DNA from 4 places in the Desulfovibrio sp. 6_1_46AFAA genome. Region 3 is predicted to be linked to each of the others. Evidence: riboswitches for the same ligand, from Rfam matches in the RefSeq annotation. Region 3 holds a riboswitch; each other region holds the start of a gene.

Region 1 (7,013 bases), on a different contig from region 3:
TTCAGGATATCTCTCGGCCACCAGTTCCCAAGGATTGGGACGGACCTGCTTCATACCCAGGCTGATGCGCTTCTTTTCGCCGTCCACGCCCAGGATGACCACTTCCACTTCGTCGCCGGTGTGGACCATCTGGGAGGGATGACGCAGCTTGCGCGTCCAGGACATTTCGGAGATGTGCACCAAGCCTTCCACGCCGGGCTCCAGCTCCACAAACGCGCCGTAGTCCACCAGATTGGTGACCTTGCCGGTGCACTTGGCGCCTTCGGGGAAGCGGGCGGAGATATCCTGCCAGGGATCGGGCACGAGCTGCTTGAGGCCCAAGGAAACCTTGTTGTTCTCACGGTCGAAGGAAAGCACCTTGAGGGTCAGCTCCTGGCCCATGGTGATCATTTCCTTGGGATGGCGGATGCGCTTCCAGCTCATGTCCGTGATGTGCAGCAGGCCGTCCAGGCCGCCCAGGTCCACAAACACGCCGTACTCGGTGATGTTCTTGGCCTTGCCCTGGACGATCTGTCCTTCCTCCAGGGTGCGCAGCAGATCCTGACGCTTGGAATCGCGCTCCTCTTCCAGCAGCACGCGGCGGGAAACAATGACGTTGCTGCGGCGGCGGTTGATCTTGAGCACGCGGAATTCAAATTCCTGGTTGACCAGAGCGTCCATATCCGGCACGGGACGCAGATCCACATGCGAACCGGGCAAAAACGCCTCCACCCCGCCGATGTCCACCGTGTAGCCGCCCTTGATGCGACGCACGATATGGCCCTTGATGACCCTGTTATTTTCCTGCACGTCCTCGAGCTGATCGAAGACCTGCATGCGTTTGGCCTTTTCAAAGGAAAGGGTGATGGTGCCGTCCATTTCGTTCTTGCGCACCACATAAACGTCCACCCTGTCGCCCACGCTGACGGCCATGTTACCCGCGGCGTCACGGAATTCAGCCGCGGGGATCTGCCCCTCGGACTTGAAATTCACGTCCACCAGCACATTGTCGTCATCCACACGGACGATCTCGCCTTTGGTAATGGAGCCTTCTTCAAGGTCGCCGAAATCGGGATTGAGATAGTTTTCGAGGGCGCTTTCGAAATTAATTTCGTCGTGCCCGGTTTCCTTGTCTGCCATCTGCCATGCCTCCAAATAATTTCCCCTCGCTGAGAGAGTGGGAAAAATTATCAGAGGCAAAGGAAAAGCACAAGAGAAATTGTCCGGCGCAAGGTTTTACGGCCAAGGAGAGAGACGGAAAAATGCGAAGCAGGGTCGGGTTTGCCAGGCCGCGAGCCAGAGCAGGCCCGGCTCAGGCAGCGCCAGACCGGCTGGCGGCGTGGCCGCCAGCGGAAGCAGGACTTGTCCCGCGTCGGCGGGCCGGGCGGCCAGGCCCCGGCACAGCAGATGCCCGGCCAACTCCTCGGCAATGCTGTTGAAGCAACGCAGCTCGATCCAGACCGGTTCCTCAAGTTGAGCTATGGGCGCGGGAGGCGCGTCCTCCCGGCGCTGGGTAATGGCGGCGCGCATGGCCGCGTACCGGCCGCCCCGGCGCAGGGCTGCCCCGGCCACGCCGGGCATGGCCGCCGAAAGGGCCAGCCGGTCGCCGGAGGCCAGGGGCACGGCAAAATCATCCACAGCCAGACCGTTACGCAAAATGGTCTGGATGCGGCTTTCCACATATGCTTCTTCCAGCCCCAACCCCAAGGTCAGAAAACGCCCCAGGCTCACGGCATCCCCGCCTCGCGCGGGCAGTAGCACGCCCCGGCGCAGCAGGGCCGCGGCCGCAGCCGAAACTTCGGCGCTGAGCCCGGCGGGGGTTTCAGGCCGCTTGCCGGTGCCGCAACAAATATCCATCTCAAGGGAGGTATCCATATTCGGAAGTATAGCTTGAAACGCGCGCCGGGCCAAGGCCCGGCGCGCGCCTGGAAACAGCCCCTGGGCCTGATCGCAAAAAATGTGCTTTTTCGCTGAGTCACGGCGGCTATCTCATTTTTCAGCTTCGACACTTGTCTTGACTTTTGCGCCCCCCTGTTGTCCTCTGCCCGCTGTAGCGGGGAATTCCGTGCAAATCGGAAACAGTCGCGCTGCGGTAAGAGGGTACAGAGCTTCTTCGCCTTGCCGGAAACATCCCGGCGGGGCGCGACAGCCAGCCGTCACAGGTGAAGGCGAAGCCGAGGCGCGGGGCCGTTGTCCTGATTATGATCAGAAACGCGGGCCTCCACATCCCTCAAGTCCGAACACCCGCTGGCCGGGGCGTTTTGCGCCGCCGCCGCCGTATCCACCTTTCAACGCACGATTGAGGAGGTTGCCATGTCTCGTACGTTGCGCGTGTTCCCGCGCGTCCTGCCGCTTTTCCTGCTTCTGCTGGCCCTGCTGGCCGCGTCCGTCCAAGCGGCGGATCAGAAAGCCCCCAAGGAAGGGGTGCTGCTGGTGGCTTTCGGCACCAGCGTGCCCGAAGCCCTGCCCTCGTTCAAGGCCGTGGACGCGTCCTTCAAGGCCGCGTTTCCGGACACGCCCGTGGTCTGGTCCTACACCTCGCAGATCATCCGCAAAAAACTTGCCAAGCAGGGCAAGCCCGTGGGCGGCATCAGCGACGGCCTGGCCGCGCTGGCCAAGGCGGGGGTGAAAGTGGTGCGCGTGCAGTCCCTGCATGTGATGCCCGGCGAGGAATTTACGGAGCTTGAGCGGGCCGTGCTGCTGGATATCCAGAAGCACCCGGGCCGTTTTGAGGCCGTGTACCTGGGCCGCCCCCTGCTGGAGTCGCACAAGGATGCCTTAAGCGTGGCCAAAGCCGTGCTTGCTGATATGGGCGACAAACGCCGGAAGGGCGAGGCTGTGGTGCTCATGGGCCACGGACAGGCCCACGGCCGGGCGGACCTGGTTTTTGAAGGCACGCGGGCCACGTTCAAGGAAAGTGACCCCCTGGTCTTCATGGCCACGGTGGAAGGCGCGCGCGGCATTGACGACCTGCTGGCCGAGCTCAAGGCCCACAAGATCAAGAAAGTCTGGCTGCAGCCCCTGATGGTGGTGGCCGGGGACCACGCCCGCAACGACCTGGCCGGGGACGAGGAGGATTCCTGGGCTTCCAAGCTCAAGGCCGCCGGTTTCAAGGTGGAGGCCAACCTCAAGGGCCTGGGCGAAGTGCCCGGCGTGCGTGATCTCTTTGTGGACCATGCCAAGCAAAATGTGGACGATCTGACCAAGGAACCCAAGAAGCAGTAAAACCGGATTTATCCACCGCAGCAAAGACGCCGTCCGTTTCCACACTCCGTGGAGACGGGCGGCGTTTTCGTACCGCTAGGGGGTACCCAAGCTGAAGGATTTACAGTAGCGTTCCCACGAATACGGTTTCACGCGCCCACGCCGCAGGTTTGGAGGTTTTTGCATGCCCAAGCTGATCAGAAAAGCCCGCTCCACGCGCCAGGATAAAAAAAATGCGTCCCCCGCACAGACGCCGGAAACTACGCGCAGCATGGAGACATACGGCCCGGAGGAGCAGGCCCTGTTCAAAAACGCCATCCATATCGCGGACGTGGTGGTGCGCACCTTCGGCCATCTCTGCGAGGTGGCCATCCATGATTTCCGCGATCTGGAGCACTCCCTGATTCACATAGAAGGCTCGCTGACCGGACGCCAGGCCGGTGCGCCCATTACCAACATAGTGACCAAGGCCTGGCGGCAGGGCGGCAACGAAGTGGAAGATATCGTGGCCTATCCCACTTCCACCCCCTCGGGCAAAACGCTCAAATCCTCCACCAGCTTCATCCGCAACAGTCGAGGCGCGGTGATCGGAGCATTTTGCCTTAACTTCGACCTCACGGATTTTGAACGCTTTCAGGGTGTGCTGCACTCGGTCATGCGTTATGAAAGCCACCCCGGCAAAGACATGAGCGAGGCCTTCGCCTCCTGCATGGGCGAAACCAGCGAGGCCATCATCGAGACCGCCATCAAACGGGCCGGCAAACATCCGGCGGCCATGAACCGCGAGGAAAAGAAAAACTTCATCCGCATTCTCGACGAGGAAGGCGCGTTCCTGATCAAGGGCATGGTGCAGTATCTGGCCAAGACCATGCAGGTTTCCATCTATACCGTGTACAATTATATGCGCGAACTCAAGAAAGACGCCCAGGACTAGACATGGACAGGGGCGCAGGCAGGGCATGCCGACAGGCTGCGCCCTGATCTCATGACGGCGCACACCCGCTGAACCTCCCTCCCGCTTCCCGGGTGGCACCGACCCAGGCGCTGAGTAGCAATACCAGGCCGCGTATCAGGCGCAAACATTCCGCCTCGCCTTTGCACTGCTCCACGAAAACAGCCGCTGCCACTGACCTCGCTTTATCCCGGAACAGCGTGCCTTCATATGCGTCCGAGGGCATCCCCCTGCCATTCTTTGTCGCCGTGCCGAAGTGCCACAGTCCTCATCCCCGGGCCATAATGCGCCGAACCTTGCAAAAGACACCAATATGGCAGTGCCGCCTGTGGTCGTATTTCCCATTCTATATTTAAAAAAAATTTTAAATTAAAATTTTTTGTTGACTTTTTTTGCAGCGCCGTGCCATCCTGCCCCATACAGAAGAAGGCTCCCGACGATCATAACCACGGGGAGAGAAGCATGCGCGGAGACGACAGCAGGACGACAAAGGTCGGATCCTCCCTCTCAATCGCGGTCTTGCCCATGCCCTGCCTGTCACCCCCGACGCGGGTCCGTCTCCCTCCGGCGGACCCGCGCTTCCTCCCCGCCGCAAAGTTCCCCTCGCCGCCACGGCGCATACCCAAAAGCTCCGCCCGCAACTCCTTTTTCCGCACAGAACCTCCCTGACTCCAACCGACGACGCACTGGCGGCGGCAGCCTGCCCCGCTGCGGCAGACGTAAGCAGAAATGTTACACCCAACAGCTGACCCAAGGAGACGAACAATGAGCAGTGCAATCCTGACGGAATCAAAAACCGAAAAAGGTCTGCCTTGGTGCAGAGAAGACACACTCTGGGTACTCGGCATTTACGGTACGGCGGTGGGCAGCGGCAGCCTGTTCTGGCCGATCAGTCTGGGTTTGGCGGGTTTCTGGCCCATGCTGATTCTTTCCCTGCTTTCCTTTCCCATGACCTATCTGACCTACCGCGCACTGGCCCGGCTGATCCAGGCCGGGTCCTACGGCAACGGGAAAGACGGGAATATTCTTGACACCGTGGATGAATTCCTTGGCCCCAAGTGGGGGAAATTCTTCACCTTCTGCTATTTCGCAACAGTATTTCCAGCTGCCACGGTCTATACCATCACCGTGGCCAATACTCTTATTGATCTGATCCACACCCAGTTGGGCATGGGCCTGCTGCCGCGCTATATCGCCGCGCCCCTCGTAGTGGGAGTGCTGACGATCATCGGGGCGCTCGGGGTGGCCGTGATACTCCGCTTCATGGCTCTGATTGTTTTTCCCTTTATTATTTCGCTGGTGTTTTTCGGTATTGTCTCCATCCCGTACTGGAATCCCTCCTTCATGACCACGGCTGAAGGATTTGGAGGCGCCGGGGGCCTGCTCGCCTCCTGTTTCCACGCCCTGCCCATGGTGGTTTTCGCCTTCAGCTTCACTTCCATCGTCTCCAGCTTCGTGGTGGCGCAAAAAAAGCGCTACGGGAGCAACTCCGCCTATAAGGTGACGCAGATCCTTTTTGTGGCCGTTGCCATTGTAGTGGTCACCGTGGTCTTTTTCGCCTGGAGCAGCATTTTCGCCCTGTCGCCTGCGGAAATCACCCAGGCCAAGGTGGAAAACCTGACTGTGCTTTCCTTTCTGGCGCGCAAGTTTGACAGCCCGGCCCTGGCTCTGGCCCCACAGATCATCGTCTTTTTCGCCGCGACCAAGGCCTTTTTCGCCCAGTATCTGGCGACGGAGGAAAGCATCAAGAGCTTCGCCAGAATGTCCCTGCATATTCCCGCCGCACAGGTCAATTCCGCCCTGTTCACCTGGGGCGTCGCTCTGATCATCTTTTTAATCTGCACGGCCACCACTCTCGCCAACTTCAACGTGCTGAAGCTGATCAAAGTGGCGCTGGTGCCGGTGAGCATTTTCATTGCCTATTACATGCCGCAGTACGCCTTCTACAAAGTTCCGGCCCTGGCAAAATATCGCGGCGGTTTCGTCAACTGGTTTATTCTGGCTATCGGCACGCTCTGTCTCGCCAACGGCCTGATCGCCATCTTCTGGCGGGGTTGAGCCCCGGCACCATCTGCCTGAACAGGAGAAGATATGACTGCGCATCCGGACAACACCAAACTTCGGGTCAGCACCCGCCTGACCCAGCTCGGCCGCAACCCGGCTGAGCAATACGGTTTCGTCAACGCCCCGGTCTACCGCGGCTCGACCATTATTTACCAGACCCTCGACGACGTGGAACAACGCCGCGCGCGCTTCAGTTACGGCACGGCGGGTTCGCCCACCATCGCCAACCTTGAGGACGCCTGGACCACTCTGGCCGGGGCCGGGGGATCAGTCATGGCTCCCTCGGGCATCGGTGTGATATGCCTTTCCCTGTACGCCATGACCAAGGCGGGGGACCATCTGCTCATGCCGGACTGTGTGTATCGGCCGACCCGCAATTTCTGCAGCCAGATCCTGGCCAAGTTCGGGGTAACGACGAGCTATTACGATCCGATGGTCGGAGCGGGGATTGAGAAGCTGCTGCAAAAAAACACCAGCGCCATTTTTCTGGAAGCTCCGGGCTCTCAGAGCTTCGAAGTCCCGGATGTCCCCGCTATTGCGGCGGTCGCCAGCAAACACGGGATCAAGACGATCATGGACAACACCTGGGCCACGCCCGTTTTTTTCCGGGCGCATGAACACGGCATCGACCTTTCCCTGGAAGCGGGTACAAAGTACCTCGGCGGCCATTCCGACCTGTTGCTGGGCATCGTTTCAGCCAATGAGGAGAGCTGGCCCGCATTGCGTTCGACATACGAGCGTATGGGCATGCTGCCCGGCGCGGAGGACTGCTTTCTTGCCCTGCGCGGCATGCGCACCATGCACCTCAGGCTGA
Region 2 (7,013 bases), on a different contig from region 3:
TTGAGCAATTTCTACGACCAGATCTACGAGCTGGATTTCAACGCCGATTTTTACCGTTCTGTCTTTCAGAGCGGCGAAAAATTCTGTGCGCCGCCGGAGGGCCGCGGCCTCGCCGTCATGCTGGAAGCGGCCGCCGACACCCTGATCCATCCCGAGGACAAGGCCGGCTTCCGGCAGATGTTCCGGCGGGAGGAACTGCGCCGCGCCCTGGCGACCACCGGCAGAAGCACGGGCGCCGAATACCGCAAAAAATGCCTGGACGGCAGCTACCGCTGGGTGCGCATCATGGTTTTTCCTTTCGACGAGAGCGGGCGGGAACGCTATCTGATCTGCTTTCAGGATATCGACGGTTACAAACACCTCGGCGCCAGCACCCGCGAAAATGTCATCCTGCACCTCCAGAGCCTGGATTACCTGCGCTACAGGGCGATTACCGAACAGACGCGCAGCCTGGTCTTCGAATGGCAGGAACAGACGCTCACCTATGTGGACGCCGCGATTCCCCGGCTGCTGGCAGGAAGTTACGACGGCCGACATCTCTTTGACCTCTGGCGCGAAGACAGCGTCCTTTTTTCCGAAGACCGCCCCATGTTCGGAAATTTTCTGCGCGCTCTGGCCGCCGGCGATCTCTCCAGCGCGGTCACCGTGCGCCTGCGCCGCAGGACGGGCGCGTTCACCTGGTACGTCGTTTCCTGCACCCGGATCGACAACACCGCGACCGGCGCGCGCTATGTGGGCAGCCTCCGGGATGTGGACAAGGCCATCCACACCGCGCACTCCCTGCGCCAGCAGGCGGAATACGACGACCTGACCGGAGCCTGCACCATGCCTACCTTTCTGGGAAAAACCGAACGGCTGCTGCGCAGGTATCCGGACACGCCGCGCCATATCGTGCGCTATGACGTGACGGGCTTCAAATCCATCGACGAACGCTTCGGCCAGGAAGAAGGCAGGCGCCTTTTGCGGGCCATCTCCTACCTGACCAAAGAGAACCTCTCTGCGGACCGGGAGATTTTTGCCCGGCTCTCCGGCGATATTTTCCTGGCCTGCCTGGAGGGCGACCACGAACGCGTCTGGAAATTCATGGAATGGCTGCGCTACGGCACCGCGGAATACGCCAAGGCCTACCGGCCCGAACTCTTTTTCGGCGTCTGCCGGGTGGATGACCCGGCAACCCCGGTGCGCGAAATCTGCGAGCGGGCCTATCTGGCCCTCAAGTCCGTCAAGGGCCGCGGCATGACCGACTATGCCTTTTATGACGACGAGTTGCGCAACCGGGTGCTGGACGAACTCTTCATCAAGGACCAGATGTACACGGCCCTGGCCGAAGGCCAGTTCGTAGCCTACCTCCAGCCCAAGGTGGAAATATTCAGCGGGCGCATTGTGGGAGCCGAAGCCCTGGCCCGCTGGCGACATCCGGAACGGGGCCTGATCCCGCCGAGCCGTTTTGTGCCCTTTTTCGAACGCAACGGCTTCATCATCCAGCTGGACGAATACATCTGGGAGGAGGCCTGCAAGCTGCTGCGCTCCTGGCTGGACAAGGGCTACCGTCCCCTGCCCGTGTCCATCAATGTCTCGCGCATGCACTTCAACGACAACGGCTTCTGCGACAAATTGCGGGCCCTGACCGACAAATACCGACTGCCCCGGCATCTGCTGGAACTGGAGCTCACGGAGAGCGCCTTTTTTGAAAATGAAAAAATCCTCCAGCGAACCATGCACAGCCTTCAGGAGAACGGTTTCGCCTTTTCCATGGATGACTTCGGCACCGGCTACTCTTCGCTGAACACCCTGCGTGCCCTGCCTTTCAATACCGTCAAGCTCGACCGCGCCTTTGTCAGCGACAGCACGGGCAACCAGCGCGGCCGCATTGTGGCCCGCAACACCATCGTCCTGGCCAAGCAGCTCGGCATGCGGATCATCGCGGAAGGCGTGGAAACCGTGGAGCAGGCCCTTTTTCTGCGGAACATGGGTTGCGACCACGCCCAGGGCTTTTATTACTCGCGCCCCATGGACGCGCGGGAATTCGAGGTCTTCAGTTTCGTGCGCGGCAAAAGCTTCTGGGTGGACCCGCGCCTTCAGGACCGCCTCCCCGGCACGGAACCCGACGAAGCCGCGGAAGAATAAACCACGTCGCAACGTGCCCGGATTGCCAACGATTGGCGGGAATGCTAGAAAAAAACTGAACGAAGCCCCTTGACATGGGTTTCCAAACGCCGACCGCGTCGAGGATGCGTAATGGAACAGCGGGTTCAGACATCGGCCGCCCCGGCGCTGGGACCGGCGACGGACGAGATGGAGCAGGCCCGCTACAACTGCGTGCTGCGCAGCATCTTCGGCGAAATCTTTGAAGTGGATTTCAGCGGCGACAGCTACCGCCTGATCCACATGGGCGACGTGCTCTTCTGCCCGCCGCCGCCCGGCATGGGCGTGGCCGCCACCCTGCGGGCCATTGCCGAGACGCTCATCCATCCTGAAGACCGGGAAATTTTCCTGCACCTGCTCAATCCCAAGACCCTGCACCAGGGAGAAAGCCTCAAACAGGGCTATGCTTCCGGCGACGTGCGCAAAAAATGCCGCGACGGGCAATACCGCTGGGCGCGCTTCACGGTCTTTCCCTTGGCCTGCGCCGCTTCCGGCCGCCCTCTGCATATGATCTGCGTGCAGGATGTAGACGAACAGAAACGCGCCGTCGGCCTGGCCCGCGAAAACGCCCTGCTCCAGCGTCGGCGGCTGGACGAGCTGCGTTACAAGGCCGTGCTGGACCACACCAATACCCTGGTGTTCGAATGGCGCGACAATCAGCCCACCTACACCTCGCCGCACATTCCGCAACTGTTGGCGGGCGATTACAACGGCCGCTGGCTTTTTGACGTCTGGCGCGAGGACAATGTGCTTTCCCCGGAGGACGGGGGGATCTTCAAGGACTGCCTGAACGCGCTGGAACAGGGCGCCTCCTCGGGCGAGATGACCGTGCGCCTGCGCCGCCGGGACGGGCGCTTCATCTGGTGCAGGGTCACCTATACCTGCCTGACCGACCCGGACCTCGGCATCCGCTACATCGGCACCATCAACGACGTGGACGAAGTCACCCGGGCCACGCAGGCCCTGCACTTCAGGGCTGAATACGACCCCCTGACCGGCGCGTACAACATGCAGACCTTTTTTGAAAAGGCCGACCTGCTGATCCGCCAGGGCGACGGGCCGCGGCATATCGTGCGTTTCGACGTGGCGGGCTTCAAAGGCATCAACGAAATGTTCGGCCTGGAGGAAGGCGACCGCCTGCTGCGGGCCATCGCCCATCTTGTGCGCGAACAGATCGACAAACGGCTGGAAACCTTCGCCCGCCTGTCCGGCGACGTGTTTGTGGCCTGCCTCGCGGGCGACCGCGAGCGGGTCCGACATTTTGTGGGCTGGCTCTCGCGCCAGTTGCGCGAATATACCCAATCCTACCGTGTCATGCTCTTTTTCGGCATCTGCCCGGTGGAAAAACGCAGGACCCCGGTGCACGTGCTCTGCGACTGGGCCCATCTGGCCCTGAAAACCGTCAAAGGCAGCGATCTGACCAACTACGCCTTTTACGACGGCGAGTTGCGCGCCCGGCTGCTGGATGAAAATAATATCAAGGACCAGATGCACGAGGCCCTGGAAAAAGGCCAGTTCGTGCTCTACCTCCAGCCCAAGGTGGAGATTTCCAGCGGCCGAATTGTGGGGGCCGAGGCCCTGGCCCGCTGGCAACACCCCACGGACGGGCTGATCCTGCCGGGCCGCTTTGTGCCGCTGTTCGAACGCAACGGCTTCATCGTCCGTTTTGACGAGTACATCTGGGAACAGACCTGTAAAATGCTGCGCCTCTGGCTGGACAAGGGCTATCGGCCCACGCCCGTGTCCATTAACGTCTCCCGCATGCACTTCAACGACGACCGTTTCTGCGGCAAGCTGCTGACCCTGACCGACAAATACCGCCTGCCCCGGCACCTGCTGGAACTGGAACTCACGGAAAGCGCCTTTTTTGAAAGCGAAAGAACCCTGATCCGGGTCATGAACGACCTCCAGGAACAGGGCTTCGTCTTTTCCATGGACGATTTCGGCACGGGCTATTCCTCCTTGAGCACCCTGCGCGCCCTGCCCTTCAACATCGTCAAGCTGGACCGCACCTTCATCAGTGACGGCACGGACAATGAACGCGGCCAGATCGTAGCCCGCAACACCGTCACCCTGGCCCGCCAGCTCAAGATGAAAATCATCGCCGAAGGCGTGGAAACTGTGGAGCAGGCGCGCTTTCTGCTCAGCATCGGCTGCAATTACGCCCAGGGCTACTATTACTCGCGCCCGGTGGATCCCGAAGAATTCGAGGTGCTCAGCTTTGTGCAGGAAAAGGCCTTCTGGGTGGACCCCAGCCTCCAGGAGGAAGCCCGCCGCCTGAACCTGCCCCTGGGCTTGAACGCTCCGGACCGGGAATACTGAACCGCCGCATTGCCGGAAGCTTTTCCTGATCCGTGCGCCTCTCGGAAAGGCCGTCGGGGGGCAACGCCGCTCCCAATTCATGCCCGCCCCCCCATTGAACACCGCCCTCGTGCGGCGATTTTCCACGCCTTCGCCCCGTGGGCTTGTCCCTCGGCAATGCTTGACAGCGCAGGCCAAAGCATATATCAATTTATCTAGATATTGTGATGATAAACGGAAAGCGGTGTAAATCCGCTACGGACGCGCCACTGTAACCGGGACAAACCCAACCGAAGCCACTGTTCGACACGGACGAACGGGAAGGCAAGGCGAGCACGGGCCGGAAGTCAGGAGACGACTTGTCACAATGGCCGCGATTGGTGCGGCACGGCAGTACTGTCTCGCGTATAGGCATTTGCCCGGACTGGAGCTTACGTTTGAAATTGCCGCCCAACGGCCCGGCATCTCCGCTGTTTTGCGTTCCACGGCCCACCGGCGGATGCGCCGTGCGGCAATTTCGCGGCGCGGATTTTCCTGAAAGCCCGCGCGGAGCGGTTTGTCCCGCACAAAGTCGGACCGCCCTCTCCGGATGCATCCCTGTATTCCGGCTCCGGACGCACGTGAAATGGACTGCCCTTTCAACTCTTTTGAAAGGAGCATCCCATGCGAACTCACATTCTCGGTTTCCCGTCCATCGGAAAACAGCGGGAGCTGAAACAGGCTCTCGAAGCCTTCTGGAAAGGCGATCTTGCCGCTGAAGCGCTTGCCGAAACCTGCACGGCGCTGAAGAAACGCCATTGGCGCATCCAGCAAGACGCCGGTCTTGACTATGTGACCACAGGCGATTTTTCACTCTATGACCGCATGCTGGACATAACCCGCATGCTCGGCGCAATGCCTCCCCGCTTTGCCCCCTGCCTCAAGGACGCGCACCCGGATCTGTATTTCAGCATGGCGCGCGGCGATGCGCGGCGCAACATCCCGGCCTTGGAAATGACCAAGTGGTTTGACACCAACTACCACTATCTTGTGCCGGAAATCGATGCCGATACGCCTTGGCATCGCGAAGAGCACCCGCTGGTCGCGGATACAAGGCTGGCCGGGGAACTCGGCTTTTCGCCGAAACCGGCCCTGATCGGTCCGTTCACCTGGCTGGCCCTGGCAAAAGCCCGCAACGGCGCGCGCAAGTGGGAGCGTCTGGACGCGGTTACGGCCGCCTATGCCGACCTTTTTACGCTTCTTGCGCCCTTGTGCGACCGCATCCAGGTTGAGGAACCCGTGCTCTGCACGGAACTTCTGCCGCAAGAGGCGAGCGTGGCTTTTCGGGAGGTCTACGCGGCCCTGAACGCGGCCGGCAACGGCAAGCTCATGCTGACGACCTATTTCGGCCCGCTCTGCCGGAATCTGGATCTAGCCCTCGCTTCCGGCTGCGCAACGCTGCATGTGGACATTGTGCGCGGCAGGGAACAACTGGATGCCGTTCTGGACAAGCTCCCCGCCGACACGGCGCTTTCGCTCGGCGTGGTGAACGGACGCAATATCTGGAAAAGCGATTACGCCCAAATCCTGCCCCTTGTCACGCGGGCCGTCGCCGCGCTCGGCACGGAACGGGTTTTGCTGGGATCAAGCTGCTCGCTGCTGCACTGCCCTGTGGACCTGGAGAAAGAAACAACCCTGCCGGAGCACATCCGGAACCGCATGGCCTTTGCCGTGCAGAAGTGCGCGGAGCTGACCGACCTGCGAAACATCGCGGAAAACAGCGACCACGCGGCCCTGGCGGCCAATGCCGCCGTATTGCGGGCGGCTGCCGGGCATGCCGACAGCCGCATTGACGCCGTGCGCCGACGCGCGTCCGCCGTCACGCCGGACCAGCTTTCCCGCCGCTCGGCCTATCCGCAACGGCATGCCGCGCAGTCCTGGCTCAACCTGCCCCCGCTGCCCACCACGACCATCGGCTCCTTCCCGCAGACCGCCGCCATCCGTAAAACACGCCTGGACTACAAGCGGGGCGACATGCCGGAAGCGGACTATCTGGCCGCCATCAGACAAGAAATCAAAAACTGCATCGCAAAGCAGGAGAAACTGGGCCTGGACGTCCTTGTGCATGGCGAGGCTGAACGCAACGATATGGTGGAATATTTCGGCCAGCAGCTCGGCGGCTTCTGCTTTACGCAGAATGGCTGGGTGCAGAGCTACGGCAGCCGCTGCGTAAAGCCGCCCGTCATCTACGGCGACGTGTACCGCAAGCGGCCCATGACCGTGGACTGGATTCTCTACGCGCAGTCGCTCACGCAAAAACCGGTCAAGGGCATGCTGACCGGCCCGGTGACGATTCTCTGCTGGAGCTTCGTTCGCGAGGACCTGGAACGCGGCGAAGTCTGCAAACAGATCGCCCTGGCTATCCGCGACGAAGTGCTGGATCTGGAAAAGGCGGGCATCCGCATCATCCAGATCGACGAAGCGGCCCTGCGGGAAGGTATGCCCCTGACCAAAGCTGCGGCGGAAGACTATCTGCGCCGGGCGGTGGACGCCTTCCGTCTGGCCGCGTCCGGCGTGGAGGACGCCAC
Region 3 (7,013 bases):
CTTAAGCTTTCCGCCGGGGTGGCGATGAGCGTGAAGTTCAGGCCGGTCTTTTCCGCTTCCTCGTCGGCGCGACGGCGCATATGCCCGATGATTTCCAGGCCCAGCTTCTGGGCCTCCTCGCTTTCGCCGTGATGCGCGCCCACCAGGGCCTTGAGGGCCTCGGCCAGACCGATGAAGCCGATGGTCAAGGTGCCGTGCTTGAGCACTTCCCCTATGCCGTCGTCCCAGTCCAGCTTGCCGGAATCCAGCCAGATGCCGTTGCCCATGAGGAAGGGATAGTTGCGCACCTTTTTGGCGCTCTGGATCTTGAGCCGGTGCAGCAACTGCCGGAAGACCAGGTCGATCTTCTCATCCAGCAGGGCGTAAAACTTTTCCGGATCATTACGGGCTTCCAGGCCCAGGCGCGGCAGGTTCACGGAGGTGAAGCTCAGATTGCCGCGTCCGCAGGTCACCTGGCGCTCCGGATCATACACATTGCCCAGCACACGCGTGCGGCAGCCCATATAGGCCACTTCGCTGTCGTAATAACCGTCCCTGTAGTACTGGAGGTTGAAGGGGGCGTCAAGAAAGCTGAAATTGGGGAAAAGGCGTTTGGCCGAGGTTTCCATGGCCAGTTTGAACAAATCGTAGTTGGGGTCCTCAGGATTGTAGTTGACCCCTTCCTTGACCTTGAAAATCTGCACCGGGAAAATGGAAGTCTCGCCGTTGCCCAGACCGGCCTGGGTGGCCAAGAGCAGGTTTTTCATGACCATCCGGCCCTCGGCGGAGACGTCCGTGCCGTAGTTGATGGAGCTGAACGGCACCTGGGCCCCGGCCCGGGAATTCATGGTATTCAGGTTATGGATAAGGGCCTCCATGGCCTGGTACACGCGCCGGTCCGTATTGGCCAAAGCTTCGTCCACGGCATAGGCGTGGGCGCGTTCCGTCAGTTCTTTCCACTGTTCGGGAGCCGCTTCGGTCAGCGCGCGGCCCAGAGCATCGGCTCCGGCCATGCTCGGGCGCACGCCCACGGCATCCAGCAGTTTCCCGGCCAGTTCCTCCGCAGCGGCCGCGTCCAGGCCCCCGGCAATGCGCAGGCAGGCGCAGAAGGCCTTGCGGTATTCCTTGGCATAGGTCTTGATCACGCCCTCGGCCATGGCATAGTCAAAGTGCGGCACGCTCTGGCCGCCGTGCATTTCATTCTGGTTGGCCTGAATGGCTATGCAGGCCAGGGCCGAATAGCTTTCAATGGAATTGGGCTCACGCAGATAGCCGTGCCCGGTGGAGAAACCATTTTTGAACAGCGGGATCAGATTGATCTGGCAGCAGGTTTCGGTGAGCATGTAGAAATCTTTGTCATGAATATGGATATCGCCGTTAAGGTGCGCGGCCGAGGCGTCCTTGGGCAGGATATAATTGTCGATGAAGAATTTGGAGCCCTCGGAACCGTACTTGAGCATGGTGCCCATGGCCGTGTCGCCGTCAATATTGGCGTTCTCCCGCTTGATGTCCTCCCGGATGGCCGGGGAGTACGTCAGCTTTTTGTAGATATCCATCAGGTAGGATTCCGCGTTGCGGATCTTGGCGTGCTCCGCGCGGTAGAGAATATAGGCCTTGGCGGTTTTGGCGTAATCGTACTGGATCAGCGTTTCTTCCACCACGTCCTGAATTTCTTCCACATGGCGGAGGCTGCGCTCATCCAGCTTTCTGCAGACTTTTTCGGTGACGAAAAGCAGGTCCGTGGGCGACATGTCCTCGCCGCCCACAGCCTGATTGGCTTTGGTGATGGCGTTGAGAATCTTGACCGAATCAAAGGGCACGGACGCACCGTCCCGTTTCATAATACTGGCGGGCATGAAAAACTCCAGGCATGGAGGGGCTGTATGGAATAAAAAACCTCCGCCCGCAACACAGGCGGAGGAGGAAGCGCATTTATCCTCACTGCAAGACCTGACGGCAAAAGCCCCGTTGCCGGCGGTCCGTCCTCAAAGACGATGAATGAAAGCAGGTCTTCCGGCTTGCCGGCTCGCTTTTCGGCCTTCCCGGAGCGAATCCAGTGGCGCGCAAGGAAAAGCGGCATCAGTTCGGCGCACGGCGGCGGGTCCGCTCCCGATTTGAACGGGATTCCCTATTAAGCCCCGAAGGGCGCTTCCGTATCTCTAGAGATAGTCAAAACAGCCCCTTTCTGTCAATCAGAGGCGCGAAAAAAGGCTTCCTTGCTTCGTAGCAACATATTGAATTTAAAAGATAAATTTTAAGGGTACGGCCCTACGGCGACGACCGTCAGCGCTCCGGCCACAGTGCCGGGCCGCCATGCCCTCCAAAAGGTAGCGCCGGATGGTTTCATCGCCGACGATGCCGGGCAGGAGCATCTTGCCGCCCCCGCCGGTTCACCGCGCCGGGGCGGCCTGGCTTTCGGCTCCTCTCCCTGACGGGCCGCCGAGCCGCGCCGTGATCCAGAGGTCCAGACCGGGCACGCCCTCCTCGCCCACTGGCTGCCAGTCCAGCACGGCATCCCGCCGCGCTGCGGACAGATAGCGCACAAAACGCAAATGCAGATTCAGAGCGCTGTCCTTTTTATTCCGACCGACAAGCACGCTGTGGGCAGCCAGAAAAAACTTGCGGGACTCTCCTTCCGGGCCGTTGCAGTCCAGATAGAGCAGGCAGAGCGTATTCTGATCAATATCAATGTCGTTGAGCAGATCGTAATCGACCAGCCGCACGAACGCACCACCGGCGGAGACGTCGATCAGGCGTATTTTCCGTTCCAGATCCTGGCTGTAACGGCTCATATAGATCTGCACCTGGCCGCGCTGCTCCGGCAACATGGGCGCGAACCAGAAGCGGAATTTTTTGAGCATGCCCGGCCCCAGGCGCAGCCGTTCGTGCCGACGCAACTCCCGCCATAAGGAACGGAAAGGCGTCTTGAGCGTGATCTCGGTCAGGGCGTTTCCGGCGTCGCGCCGCACGTCCTGCACGCGGCAGTTGCAATAAAAACCGTGCCGCGCGACGGCAGCCTTACCGCTCTCTTCCTGCCCGTCCCTGGCCTCTTCCGGCTTCGCCTCGATATCCGGCTTGAAATAGATGCGGCACTCCCCGCCCTTCAGTTCAGCGGGAATCAGGGGCTCCGCCGTGGACAGGACCGTGATGTCGCGGGCGGTAAAGGTTACGGTGCAGAGCAGAGGTCCCGCTTCGCGCGGACGGCCGTCAAAGGTGAGTTGGACCGGAAGGGCCCGGTCACGGGCGTATTCCAGGGCGGTTGCGATATTCGGACGCCAGAGGCAGAGGGGCATTACGCGGATCTCCTGTCATCACCAAGGATGCATGCCATGTCCTTTGGCACAGAGCAAGTTGGGGAATTGCCATTCTCAAAGCCGGCGCTGACCTCAGCCGGCTGTTGTCGTTATTCGCAGCAATGCTGTCCTCGTCTGTCGCGTTGCGGCTACAGCCAGGCTTCGCCATGAACGGTTCAGGCAAGCCCCGGCGGCAATAGCTGACGCCCGGTGGGACTGAGTTTCAGCCCTTTGCCTCAGGCGCGGGCGGCCACGCGAGTGAGCACCGGAGCAGGGGATCTTTCAACGTTAACCTGCCCTATTTCCCAAGGATTTTTCATGGATAGCTCACGCGGACGCGTTCTGTAAAGTCGCAACAGCGCCCCGTCCCGGTCGAACTTGACCGCGACGGGGCGCTGTTCAGACAAAACCTGCGAACGCCGGGGATATTCTAAGCAGATTAACTTTGAGAATTGACATTCTCAAAGTTTTTAAGCCGCTCGCTCTGCTCTCGATGTCCGTACGGCGGCATAGCCGCCAACGGCTGACGCTCGTGGCGAGCGCCTGCTTACGCAGCCGCCAGAGCAATTTCAAAGTGAAATGGCTCTAGGTTGGAAGTTTCATTCCCTGCCCAAGAAAGCGAATTCCGGCGCAGGACGCATGGTAAAGCATATTCGAACTTCGCATGGAACGGGCCTCGCGCAGGAGAGAATGAAAGCACGTTGGGAGCGGCTCCTACGGCAGCAGGGTTACCTCATAGGCATTGGCCGGTTCCAGATACTTGCGGGCCACGGCCTGCAAATCAGCCGGGGCCAGCGTGGCGGCCTTGTCCAGCAACTGCTTCTGGAAATCCTGGGGATAGTGCAGCACGGCATCCGTGGCCGCCTCACCGGCGCGGTCCGCCAGGCTTTGCCTCTCGCGCAGGTATTCGCCCAGCAGGCGGTTGCTTCCGGCGGCCAACAGGGCCTTGGGCAGCGGCTTGGCCTTGATTTCGGCAATGATCCCGGCAAAGCCCCGCCGGGCCTGCTCCAGCTTGTCCGGCGTGGTGCCGATGTAAAAGGCCATGAAGCCCGTCTCCGGCATGCTGCGGTTGAAGGCGGTTACGGTATAGCCCAGGCCCTGCTCGTCGCGCAGGCTGGCAAACAGCAGGCCGCTCTGGCCCGAAAGCACGGATTGCAGCAGCATCAGGGCAGGCGCGTCCGGATGGGTGGGCGGCACGGTTTTGAAGATCTGCAGGAGATGGGCCTGATTACGGCCCGGCAGATTCAGGCTGAGCGCTCTGTCCTTGCCCCAGTCGGGCGCGGCCACGGCCAAGCCTTCCCCTTCCGGCGCGGGCAGGCCCTGGGCGAAGGCCAGCACGGCCTCGCGGTCAAAGCTGCCTGCCACGGAAAGCACCCACGGCTGGCCGGACTGACGGGCCCAGAAAGCCTGCACGTCTTTGCGGTCAAAGCCGTCCAGGCTCCGGGGCGTGCCCAGGCCGTCAAAGCCATAGGACTGTCCGCCGGGATAGAGGAAGGGATTCAGCTTGGAGAACATATAGGCCAGAGGATTGTCCGAGCGCTGGCGGATGGCGGATTTCATGTTATCCACCTCACGGCGCAGTTCCTTGGTTTCGAAACGCGGCTTGGCAAGCACATCGCCCAGCGCGCTGAAATACTCCGCGTTGAAGCGCGAGGGCCCGGTCAGGGAGATGCCGAAGGTCTGCAGGCCCGCCTTGGCGGCAATGGAGGCCGCGCGTTCCGCGAAATAGCGCTCCACGCCCTGGGCATCCAGATTGCCGCTGCCGTCGGTGAGCAGGCGGGCGGTCAGATCCGCCAAGCCCTGCTGTTCGGGCTTGAGCAGTGCGTTGCCGCCGGGCAGCATCAGGTCCAGGGAAATATAGGGCACCGTGGCGTCGGGGATCATGATCAGGGTGCGGCCCTGGCCCAGTTGAACCACCTCGCGCTTTCCGGCGGCCACAGCTGCCGCCGCCACGCTTTGCGCATGCGCAGCGGCGGGCCAGTTCTTCCGCAGCACGGCTTCCAGGTCGGGCAGGGCCGCGCCTTCCGGTGCCAGCACGCGCACTCGCGCCCGTTCCGGCACGAGCCACTGGCTGACGGCATTCTGCAACTGATTTTCATCCACATTGCGCTGGGCGAAACGCATGTTGCGCTCCCCCTGCTCCCCGCCCAGATCAAACTGGATGGTTCCCTTCCAGGATGCCAGACCGTTGAGGGTTTCCCCGGCCCGGTCCATGCTGTCCTCCAGATTGAACTTGGCCCGGCGCACGGCGTCGGCGCTGAAGTCCTTGGCCGTCAATCCGGCCAGATCCCTGGTCAGCTCCTGCCAGAAAGGTTCCAGCTTGTCGGCGTCCAGCTGGGCGGTGATGGTCAACAGGCCCGCGCGGGCCAGACTCATATTGTCCACGCTGATGCCGTCCACCAGTTGTTTTTCATACTTGTACTTGCGGTAGAAGGTCGAGGTGCCGTCGCCGCCGAGCAGATAGCTCAGCACGTCCAGATCCACGGCGCGCAGGTCGCGCAGGCCGGGCGCGGGAAGGGAAATGCCCAGATAAACCTTGTTCCAGGGTCCCCGGCTCACTTCCACGCGCGGACCACCCGCCGCGCCGGACAGGTCCAGCGGCTGGGGCACGGGCAGGTCGCCGCCGTTCTTCAGGCCGCCGAAAATCTTCTGGGCATAGGCCAGCACCGCGTCGGGCTCAATGTCGCCCGCCACCAGCAGCATCATGTTCTGCGGCTGGTACCAGCGCTTGACATAGTCGCGCAGATCTTGGGCGGTAATGGCCTTGATGGTGTCCACATAGCCGATAATCGGACGGCCGTAAGGCGTATTTTTGAGCCCGGCCACCTGAAGGTTTTCATAGAGCTTGCGCATGGGCGAATCCTCGCCGCGCTGGAGCTCGGAAATGACCACGTTTTTCTCGGCTTCCAGTTCCTTGGGATCGAGCTGGGCCTGGAAGGCCATATCCTTGACCACGTCCATGCCGGTGCGCCAGTGCGCGGCGGGCATGTCGGTCAGATACCAGGTTTTGTCAAAGCTGGTGGCCGCGTTGAGATAACCGCCCAAGGCCTCCACCTCACGGGCCACCTGGCCTTTGGGCCGGTGCTCCGTGCCCTTGAAGACCATATGCTCAAGCACATGGCTGATGCCCGCATGGCGCGGCTCTTCATTGGCCGAGCCCGTGCGCACATACAAGCGGGTGCAGACCAGGGGGAAACGCGTGTCCTTGAGAATATAGACGGTGAGCCCGTTGGGCAGCCGGGTCAGCACCTCGTTCGCCGAAACGGAAGAGGCAGCGGCTGCGCGCCCGGCGGCAAAGGCCTGACCGATGGAAAGCAGGACGGCGGCCGCGCAGAACAGCGCCGCTGTCAGAAAGGAGATACTATGTCGCATGAAAACTCCTGAAAACTGGTTTCAAGTCTTCCGGCAGTCTCCGCATGATGCGGATTTTTTCCGGAGGGTCGCTCATTACAGCATGTTGCGTTTGAAATATGTAATATTTCAAATTCTACGCAGCCCGCGTACCGTGGAAGCGGCAACCGTTGGCAAGTCTCCGAGCCTTACGGATGCCGACAGCAACGCTAAAAAAATAGTTTATCGCTGCTGTCGATACCCGTATTTGGGGCCAACGGCACGGCTGCGCCGCCTCCGGGCGCTTTCTTGCGCCTGGGCGCGGGCGTCTGCTCCGGCTGTAAAAACACAACCGGATGGAAGGCATGACGCATTCCATCCGGGAATAGTAGTTTTTGCCGCCGCTCAAGG
Region 4 (7,013 bases), 180 kb from region 3:
GGCGAGCCTGGCGCAGGCAGAGGCGAAAGGTCATTAATCAGCGCTTTCCTAAACCAACCGCTCGCCGTCCTCGCCCAGAATAACAAGCCCGTCGCGACCCTCGTGCTTTACATCGTACAAAGCCATGTCAGCCTTCTGAAACAGCTCGTCCAGGCCGTGCGTCGCCTGTCCGGCCACTGCCCCGCCGACGCTCAGACTGACCGGCAAGGCCCTGCCCCCGGAAGAAAAACCCTTCATCTGCCGTCGCAGGCGGACAATCCGCTCGGTCACCGCCCGCAGTGAGCCGAATTCTTTTATAAAGATCAAAAATTCGTCGCCGCCCCAGCGGCAGAGGATGTCCTCTTTGCGAAAAGCGGTCCGCATGGCTTCGGCCATAAAGACCAGCACCTCGTCGCCCACCGCGTGTCCGTAATTGTCGTTGAAGCTCTTGAAAAAATCGACGTCCAGAATCAGAAGCAGACCCTCTTCCCCGCGTTGCGAGGAATGCAGATATTCGTCAATATCCTGTTCCGTGGCCACGCGGTTGCACAGACCAGTCACAGGATCGCGACGGCTCTGAAGAAAAAGCTCCTTGTTTTTGTACTCCATCTGCTTCAGGCGCGTGATGTCCTGCGCGTAGGCGAAAAGATATTCTTTTTCCGGCTCAATGGGATCACGGATCAGCGTGGTGGCGACGACGAAATTGTGACGGCCGTCCTTGTAGACCACCGTGCAGTTCATGGTGCAGAAACCGTTGCTTTTGCGGATGTGCGGCACCAGATTGGCGAGGTCGAAGTAGCGCAGATAATCCTCGCGCTCCTCCGGAGCCAGAATATTCTCCGCGAACCAGTCGATCTGCTCCCTGAAAGTGCCCTTGACCACCATATTGCCGGTGTCTGGGGTCACCATGCGGCTTTCGCCGGTTTCCAGATCCGCAATGAGAAAATCCTCGCACAGGTTCTGGGCCATGAAGCGGATGCCCTCGTCCTGCAACTCGATCCTCTTGCGCTCATTCAGGCGCGCAACAACCTCTTCGGTATCGTCGTAGTAGGCGATAATGACGCTGCGCTTTTCTTCGGAGGCATAGATGAAATTGGCCTTGAGCCAGGCGATTTCGCCGGAAAGTTTACGCCGCCGGTAGGTAAAACTGGGCTTTTTCCGGCTCTCCAGCATGGCGGCAATGACAGGCAGCGACATCTTCTCCAGATACTCTTCCCTGTCCTCGGGCAGCACAAAGCGCTCGGCCACGCTGCGCACCTGGACGGCATGATCGCCCTGCTCCGGAATATGCGCGTAGGCGTCGCTGCCCACGTATTTCACATAGCGGCCGGTGGACAGGTCCACGACCATGACGAATTCATAATCGTGCTGCACTATCGTCCGCAGGATATCGAACATCGCACTTCCCCCGGTGATCCGGCAGCCGTTTGAGAACGCGGCAACAAAAACACGTCCGCCGTCAGCGCGCGCCTTCCTCCCCGCCTCTTTTCGGTTTCCGGCTTACAATCAATGACATATAAGGCGGCGTGCTGTCCACTGCGGCCACGCCGCGCCGGATATGTTCCTCAGGCTGTTCCACGTGGCTGGCGAGCAGGCAGTCCGCGTCACGGCCCGTGCTTTGCAAGGCTTCGCGGATGGCCGGGAAGTTGCGGTAGGCCTTGAGGATCACCGCTGTGTCCGCATTGTCCAGTTCCGCGGCCAGGTCGTCCCGCCCGTTGATGCCGGGCAGAATGCGCAGCTTCTCGCCGCCTTCGCAGAGCACCGTGCCCGTGCGTGCGGCCGCGGCCTGAAAGGAGGTAATGCCGGGCACGATCGCCACCGGCAGATGGGGCGCGACTTCCCGCAGGGTGCGCAGCAGATAACCGAAGGTGCTGTACACCAGCGGATCACCGATGGTCAGGAAGGCCGCGTTTTCCCCACCTTCCAATACATCACGGGCGGCTTCGGCGGCTTTGAGCCAGGCCGCGCGCAGAATCCCGGCGTCGCGGGTCATGGGAAATTCCAGGCGCAGCAGGCGCGCGTCCGCGCGCAGATGGGGCCGGGCTGTGTCCAGGGCGGCGGAATAGTCGTTACGCGGCGAGGCCGCCGCCAGGATCACGTCCACCGTGCGCAGGACGTTCACGGCCCGCAGAGTCAGCAGATCCGGCGCGCCGGGGCCCACGCCCAGTCCGTAAAGAGTTCCGGTCATATCTTGCTCGCTTGCTCGTTGGTTATCAGATGTAATATTCCGCCCGGCACGACAGGAATTTTGCCCGCCGGCGAGGAGAACAAGCTTTTTCTGCAGCGCAGTGGACTCTTCTGGTCCATGGGCGGAATAAAAAGCGCTGTTCGACAACGTCCAGCGGGCAAAAGAACATCATGCCTAAGGATGGAGCCAGCGCTCCAACTCCTCCGCCGCCTCCACGGCGCGGGGGCCGGGCCGGGCGAAACGGTCCTCATCCACCACAAGTACCCGTCCCGTGCGCACGGCGCGCAAATCCCGGTAATGGGCGCGCTCGGACAGAGGCTGCGGATCGGGATTCATGGGACCCTTCTGGGTCAGGTAGGCGTCCGGGTCAGCCAGGATCAAGGCCTCCTCGTTGAAGCGCACCAGCTTCTTGTCGTCCGCGACCACGTTTTCGCCCCCGGCCACGGCAATGATCTCATTGACGATGCTGCCTTGCCCGGCGGCCAGCAGATTGGGATAACGCACTTCATAGAAAACGCGCACCGGCTTTTCCCCGGCATGGCGCGCCCGCAGCGTTGCCAGGCGCGCCCGCCAGTCCCGGATCAGCCCGGCGGCCTTTTGCTCGCGTCCCGTGAGACGCCCCAGCTTTTCCAGCACATCGAACATCTTGTCAAAAGAATCCATCTCAAACGTCAGCACATTGATGCCCAGTTTACGCAGGGCTTCGGTCTGCAACAGCGCCTCGCGCCGTCCGGCGAGCTGAAGCACCAGATCCGGCTTCTGAGCCACGATCAGTTCCGCATTGGGCCGCATATGGGTGCCTATGGCGGGCAGACCGGCCAGCTCCGGCAGATGGGCGTCGGCCACGGTGCGCGCCACCAGCAGGTCGCGCGCGTCCAAGGCCAGCAGCAGCTCGTTGTAGGCGCCGTACAGGGCGATGATCCGCTCGGCCGGTTTATCCAGAGTCAGCGTGACGCCCGTGTCGTCAACCACCTCAATGGGAGCCGCCTGAACCGGGGCCGGATTCAGGCCCGTCAGCAGCAGAACCAGCAGCAAAATTGACGGCGCCGTTGCTCCACGGCCCGGAAGCGCGCCCCAGCAGCGCCTGGGGCAGGCCCCAGCGCGGATGCGAAAAAACCCGGATGGGAATATCGTACAGAACACTGAGTCTCTCCTCGGTGAAGACCTCGGACACGGGGCCGTCAAAGAGTACCCGGCCGTTTTTCAGGCCCATGAGCCTGGTTGCATACAAGGCGGCCAGATTGCAGTCGTGCATGGCCATGAGCACGCAGGCCCCGGCGGCCCGACGGCGCTCCAGCAGATCAAAAAGTTCCACCATGCGGGCCAGATCCAGACCAGCGGCCAGCTCGTCCAGCAGGAGCAGCGGGCTCTCCTGGGCCAGAGCCCGCGCCAGCAGCACCCGCTGCAGTTCCCCGCCGGAAAGCTCCCCCACGCGACGCGCGGCCAGAGCGGCGGCTCCGGTGGCGGCCAGGGCCTGTCCGACGGCGGCGTAGTCCCGCCGTCCGTAGCCGCCCAGCCAGGAGAGGTAGGGATAGCGCCCCAGCAGGACCATCTGACGCACACTCAGGCCGGACGGGCATTCCGCGCGTTGCGGCACCACGGCCGCCAGCCGGGCGCGTTCGCGCGGACGCAGGCCATCCAGCGGCCTGTCCGCCAAACGTATGCCGCCGCCCTGGGGCCGCAGCACGCCGGAAATGCAACGCAGCAAGGTGGTTTTGCCGCTGCCGTTGGGTCCCAGCAGGGCTACGCTTTCGCCGCCGCGCGCCGCCAGGCTCACGCCGCGCAGCACGGACCGCCCGGCATAGCCCGCCGTGAGATCGCGCACGTCCAGCATCGGCCCTTCCACTGCTCTGCTCAGCGGCCTGTCCATTGATCGTGCGCCGGACATCAGCGCCGCCGCACCAGAAGGGCGAAAAACGGCCCGCCCAACAGGGCCGTGACCACGCCCACGGGCAATTCCTGGCCGCCGCCCAGCACGCTGCGGGCCAGGACGTCAGCCCAGACCAGCAGCACGCCGCCGCCGAAAAAGGCCCCGGCCAGCAAAGGGCCGTGCCCCTGTCCCAGCAAAAGGCGCAGCACATGCGGCACTACCAGGCCCACAAAGCCGATCACTCCGGCCACGGCCACGCAACCGGCGGTCATGCAGCTGGCCCCGGCCAACAGCCAGAAGCGCGCCCGGCCCACATTAAGACCCAGTTGCGCGGCCTGCTCGTCGCCCAGCGAAAGCACGTCCAAGGCCCGCCAGCCCAGACCCACGGCCAGCAGACCGGGAATAAGGGTCGCCAGCAGCAGGGGCAGACTGTCCCAGCCCCGGCCTTGGAGCGAGCCCAGAATCCAGAACACGATGCTGGTCACGGATTCCTCATTGAGAGCCTTGACCAGGGCCACCAGGGCCCCCAGAAAGGCGGCCACGGCAATACCCGCCAGAATCACGCTTTCGCGGCTGAAATCCCCCTTGCCCCGGCCCAGCCAGAGCGCGCCGCACAGGGCCAGCAGGGCCCCGGCCAGAGCGGCGGGAGCCACCAACCCGGCCTGGGTCACTCCCGCCGCATGGCCTAGAATCCGCCCCAGCCACAGGCCGAACCCGCCGCCGACGCCGCCCAGGGCGATAGCCATGCTGGCACCGCAGGCCGCACCGGCGGAAATGCCAAGGGTGAAAGGGTCGGCCAGGGGATTGCGCAGTACGCCTTGCAGGGCCACGCCAGCCACGGCCAGCGCGCCGCCGCAAAGTGCCGCCAGGCAGACCCGCGCCAGACGGATCTGCCCCACTACCAGGAGTTGAGAGGCGTCCACCGGAGCGGCGGCCAGGCCCAGGCTCGCGGCCAGCGCGCGGAAAACCTCATTCACGCCCAGCGGGAACGGCCCCGGCAGGCAGGCCAGCGGCAGGGAGCATAGCCAGAGCGCCGCCAGCCCGGCCAGGGCAAGGCAAAGGGACCGCGTCCGGGGCGGCCGGGAAAGGGCATCTATGTGCATATCATATGGGGCTATGCGGACAAAAAAAAGCCTCTTCCATACCTGGAAGAGGCCCGTATTTCCTCTGCCTGACCGGCAAAAACCCGTTGCCGGAGAACATCTCACGCCAAAGCAATGCACTTTTTCAAAGTTAAGCTGCACCAGGAGCGCGAAAATGGGCACGGCAGGTCTTCCGGCTTGATCCCCTTGCCCCGGCCTTCCCGTTTCCAGTGGCACAAAATGGGGCGCGGTTTGCGGATCTCACGGCGGCGGGTCCGCTCCCGTTTTACACGGGATTCCCTTTTCAAGCCGTTCCGCGTTGCTCCGCCGGTCCGGCTACCGTTGTCAGAGGGCACATTAGGCGCGGCGCGCGGCCCTGTCAATGCGGCCGGACAGATGCATCTGACTCCAGCTTTTAAGGCATCTTATTTGCCGGGATTATCCGTCAAAACCAGCCTGTTCGACGTTGGCGGCGTCATCCGGCGTTTTTTGCCGCTCACGTACTTGAAGTACAGCCCTGCTCTTGGTGCCCGTAAGGCTCGCCCGGCTCGCCAACGGGCACGGCCCTTTGGGCCGCCTTCCGGTCGGTTTCCGCGCAAAAAGCGCCATTTCCCTTGCCAACGCCGAAGAATCTTGCTTCAGCCGTTGCGACGAAGGAAGCTACGGATGAAGACAGCAATTGGTTACGCAAAATTATATCTAGGAAAATCGCTGTCGCTATCCGTAGCGGTGCTGTCTTGATCCGTAGCAGTGCTGTCCTTATCTGTACGCCGCCCTGCGGCTACAGCTAAGGCAACACGGCTTCGCCGTGAACGGCTCAAGCAAGCCGCTGACGCGGCAACGGCCAGCGCATTTTTTAGAATTCTCCCGGCACCAGCCATCCGCCTGCGCTTCGCTCCGGCGGAGCAAAGGTGGCTTCGCCCAACTCTTGGGAAAGAGTATATGATAAATACCAATACATTGAACCAGCCGTATAAATTAAATGAACTTTTATACGCTTGCCAAGGTAGACGCGCGACGGATCAGCCTCAGGCCGTGATCCAGATCAGGCTGGCCTGACGGCCGGACCTTTTTTCACGCCGGTAAGAGAAGAACTGTCCGTTGTTGGAAGCCGTGCAAAGATCCAGGCCGTAGATTTGGCGCTCCGGCAGACCGGCTTGTTGCAACTGCCGGCGGGTCAGGCCCCAAAGATCCATGGTCCGCGTTGCCGGGTCGAACCAGGCCCGGAAGTCGTCGCTCCATTCCCGCTCGAAGTTGACGAACTCCGCCCGTCCCGGCCCCAGGCTGGGTCCGCGCACGGCCAGCAGGTCGCAGGGTTTGAGATCATAGCGCGCGCAGAAGCGGGCCACGCCCGTACCCGGGAAATCGCAACGGTTGCCCCGCCAGCCCGCGTGCAGGGCAGCCACGTATCGACCGCTCTTGTGCGCCAGCAGAATGGGCTGGCAGTCCGCGGTCTTGATCAGCAGGCCCAGGCCGGGCCGGGACACGGCCATGCCGTCGCCGTCCGCCGTGGGCCGGATTTCGCAGGCCACGGCTTCCGGCTCGAAGAGCAGCACGTCGCCGTGCACCTGATTGAGCTCCGCCCAAGCCGTGAGGCCGTGCGGCTGCAAGGCCGCCAGCAGGTCACGGCGGTTGCCCGTTACAATATCCGGGTCGTCCTCGGTGCTGAAGGAAATATTGCCGCCGTCATAGCCGTTGCGGTACACCCCGCCGGGGATGGCGGCTCGGACCTGAAAGGCGCAACGGACATTCTCAAGACCGGGAAACTGAAAAGGAATGTAGCTTACAGACACAGAAACTGCTCTTCCGTGCAGAGATATTGCACGCGTTGATCCCACTGTTCCAGGGGCAGATTTTTGGCAACCTGGAAGGCGAAGCACAGGCCCACGCGCGG

Evidence for each region. Region 3 has a riboswitch for cobalamin ahead of HMPREF1022_RS06075 (anaerobic ribonucleoside triphosphate reductase). Riboswitches for the same ligand answer to the same signal wherever they lie in the genome.
Region 1: another riboswitch for cobalamin. It lies ahead of HMPREF1022_RS11820 (sirohydrochlorin cobaltochelatase); the one in region 3 lies ahead of HMPREF1022_RS06075 (anaerobic ribonucleoside triphosphate reductase).
Region 2: another riboswitch for cobalamin. It lies ahead of metE (5-methyltetrahydropteroyltriglutamate--homocysteine S-methyltransferase); the one in region 3 lies ahead of HMPREF1022_RS06075 (anaerobic ribonucleoside triphosphate reductase).
Region 4: another riboswitch for cobalamin. It lies ahead of HMPREF1022_RS05365 (FecCD family ABC transporter permease); the one in region 3 lies ahead of HMPREF1022_RS06075 (anaerobic ribonucleoside triphosphate reductase).

The regions. Positions count from the first base shown of each region.
Region 1 covers NZ_JH114303.1:439,465-446,477, forward strand. Annotated here, with positions in the region: gene HMPREF1022_RS11810 (30S ribosomal protein S1) at 1-1,119, opposite strand, end outside; gene HMPREF1022_RS11815 (hypothetical protein) at 1,216-1,836, opposite strand; cobalamin riboswitch at 1,994-2,245, shown strand; gene HMPREF1022_RS11820 (sirohydrochlorin cobaltochelatase) at 2,293-3,204, shown strand; gene HMPREF1022_RS11825 (helix-turn-helix transcriptional regulator) at 3,368-4,117, shown strand; gene HMPREF1022_RS11835 (hypothetical protein) at 4,901-6,193, shown strand; gene metC (cystathionine beta-lyase) at 6,227-7,013, shown strand, end outside.
Region 2 covers NZ_JH114303.1:375,465-382,477, forward strand. Annotated here, with positions in the region: gene HMPREF1022_RS11500 (putative bifunctional diguanylate cyclase/phosphodiesterase) at 1-2,127, shown strand, start outside; gene HMPREF1022_RS11505 (bifunctional diguanylate cyclase/phosphodiesterase) at 2,239-4,467, shown strand; cobalamin riboswitch at 4,646-4,823, shown strand; gene metE (5-methyltetrahydropteroyltriglutamate--homocysteine S-methyltransferase) at 5,110-7,013, shown strand, end outside.
Region 3 covers NZ_JH114301.1:601,202-608,214, reverse strand. Annotated here, with positions in the region: gene HMPREF1022_RS06075 (anaerobic ribonucleoside triphosphate reductase) at 1-1,835, opposite strand, end outside; cobalamin riboswitch at 1,966-2,147, opposite strand; gene HMPREF1022_RS06070 (hypothetical protein) at 2,370-3,272, opposite strand; gene HMPREF1022_RS06065 (M16 family metallopeptidase) at 3,987-6,644, opposite strand.
Region 4 covers NZ_JH114301.1:423,340-430,352, reverse strand. Annotated here, with positions in the region: gene HMPREF1022_RS05385 (GGDEF domain-containing protein) at 49-1,377, opposite strand; gene cobI (precorrin-2 C(20)-methyltransferase) at 1,439-2,167, opposite strand; gene HMPREF1022_RS05375 (ABC transporter substrate-binding protein) at 2,342-3,202, opposite strand; gene HMPREF1022_RS05370 (ABC transporter ATP-binding protein) at 3,141-4,001, opposite strand; gene HMPREF1022_RS05365 (FecCD family ABC transporter permease) at 4,055-5,140, opposite strand; cobalamin riboswitch at 5,286-5,478, opposite strand; gene HMPREF1022_RS05360 (polyphenol oxidase family protein) at 6,148-6,912, opposite strand; gene HMPREF1022_RS05355 (5-formyltetrahydrofolate cyclo-ligase) at 6,903-7,013, opposite strand, start outside.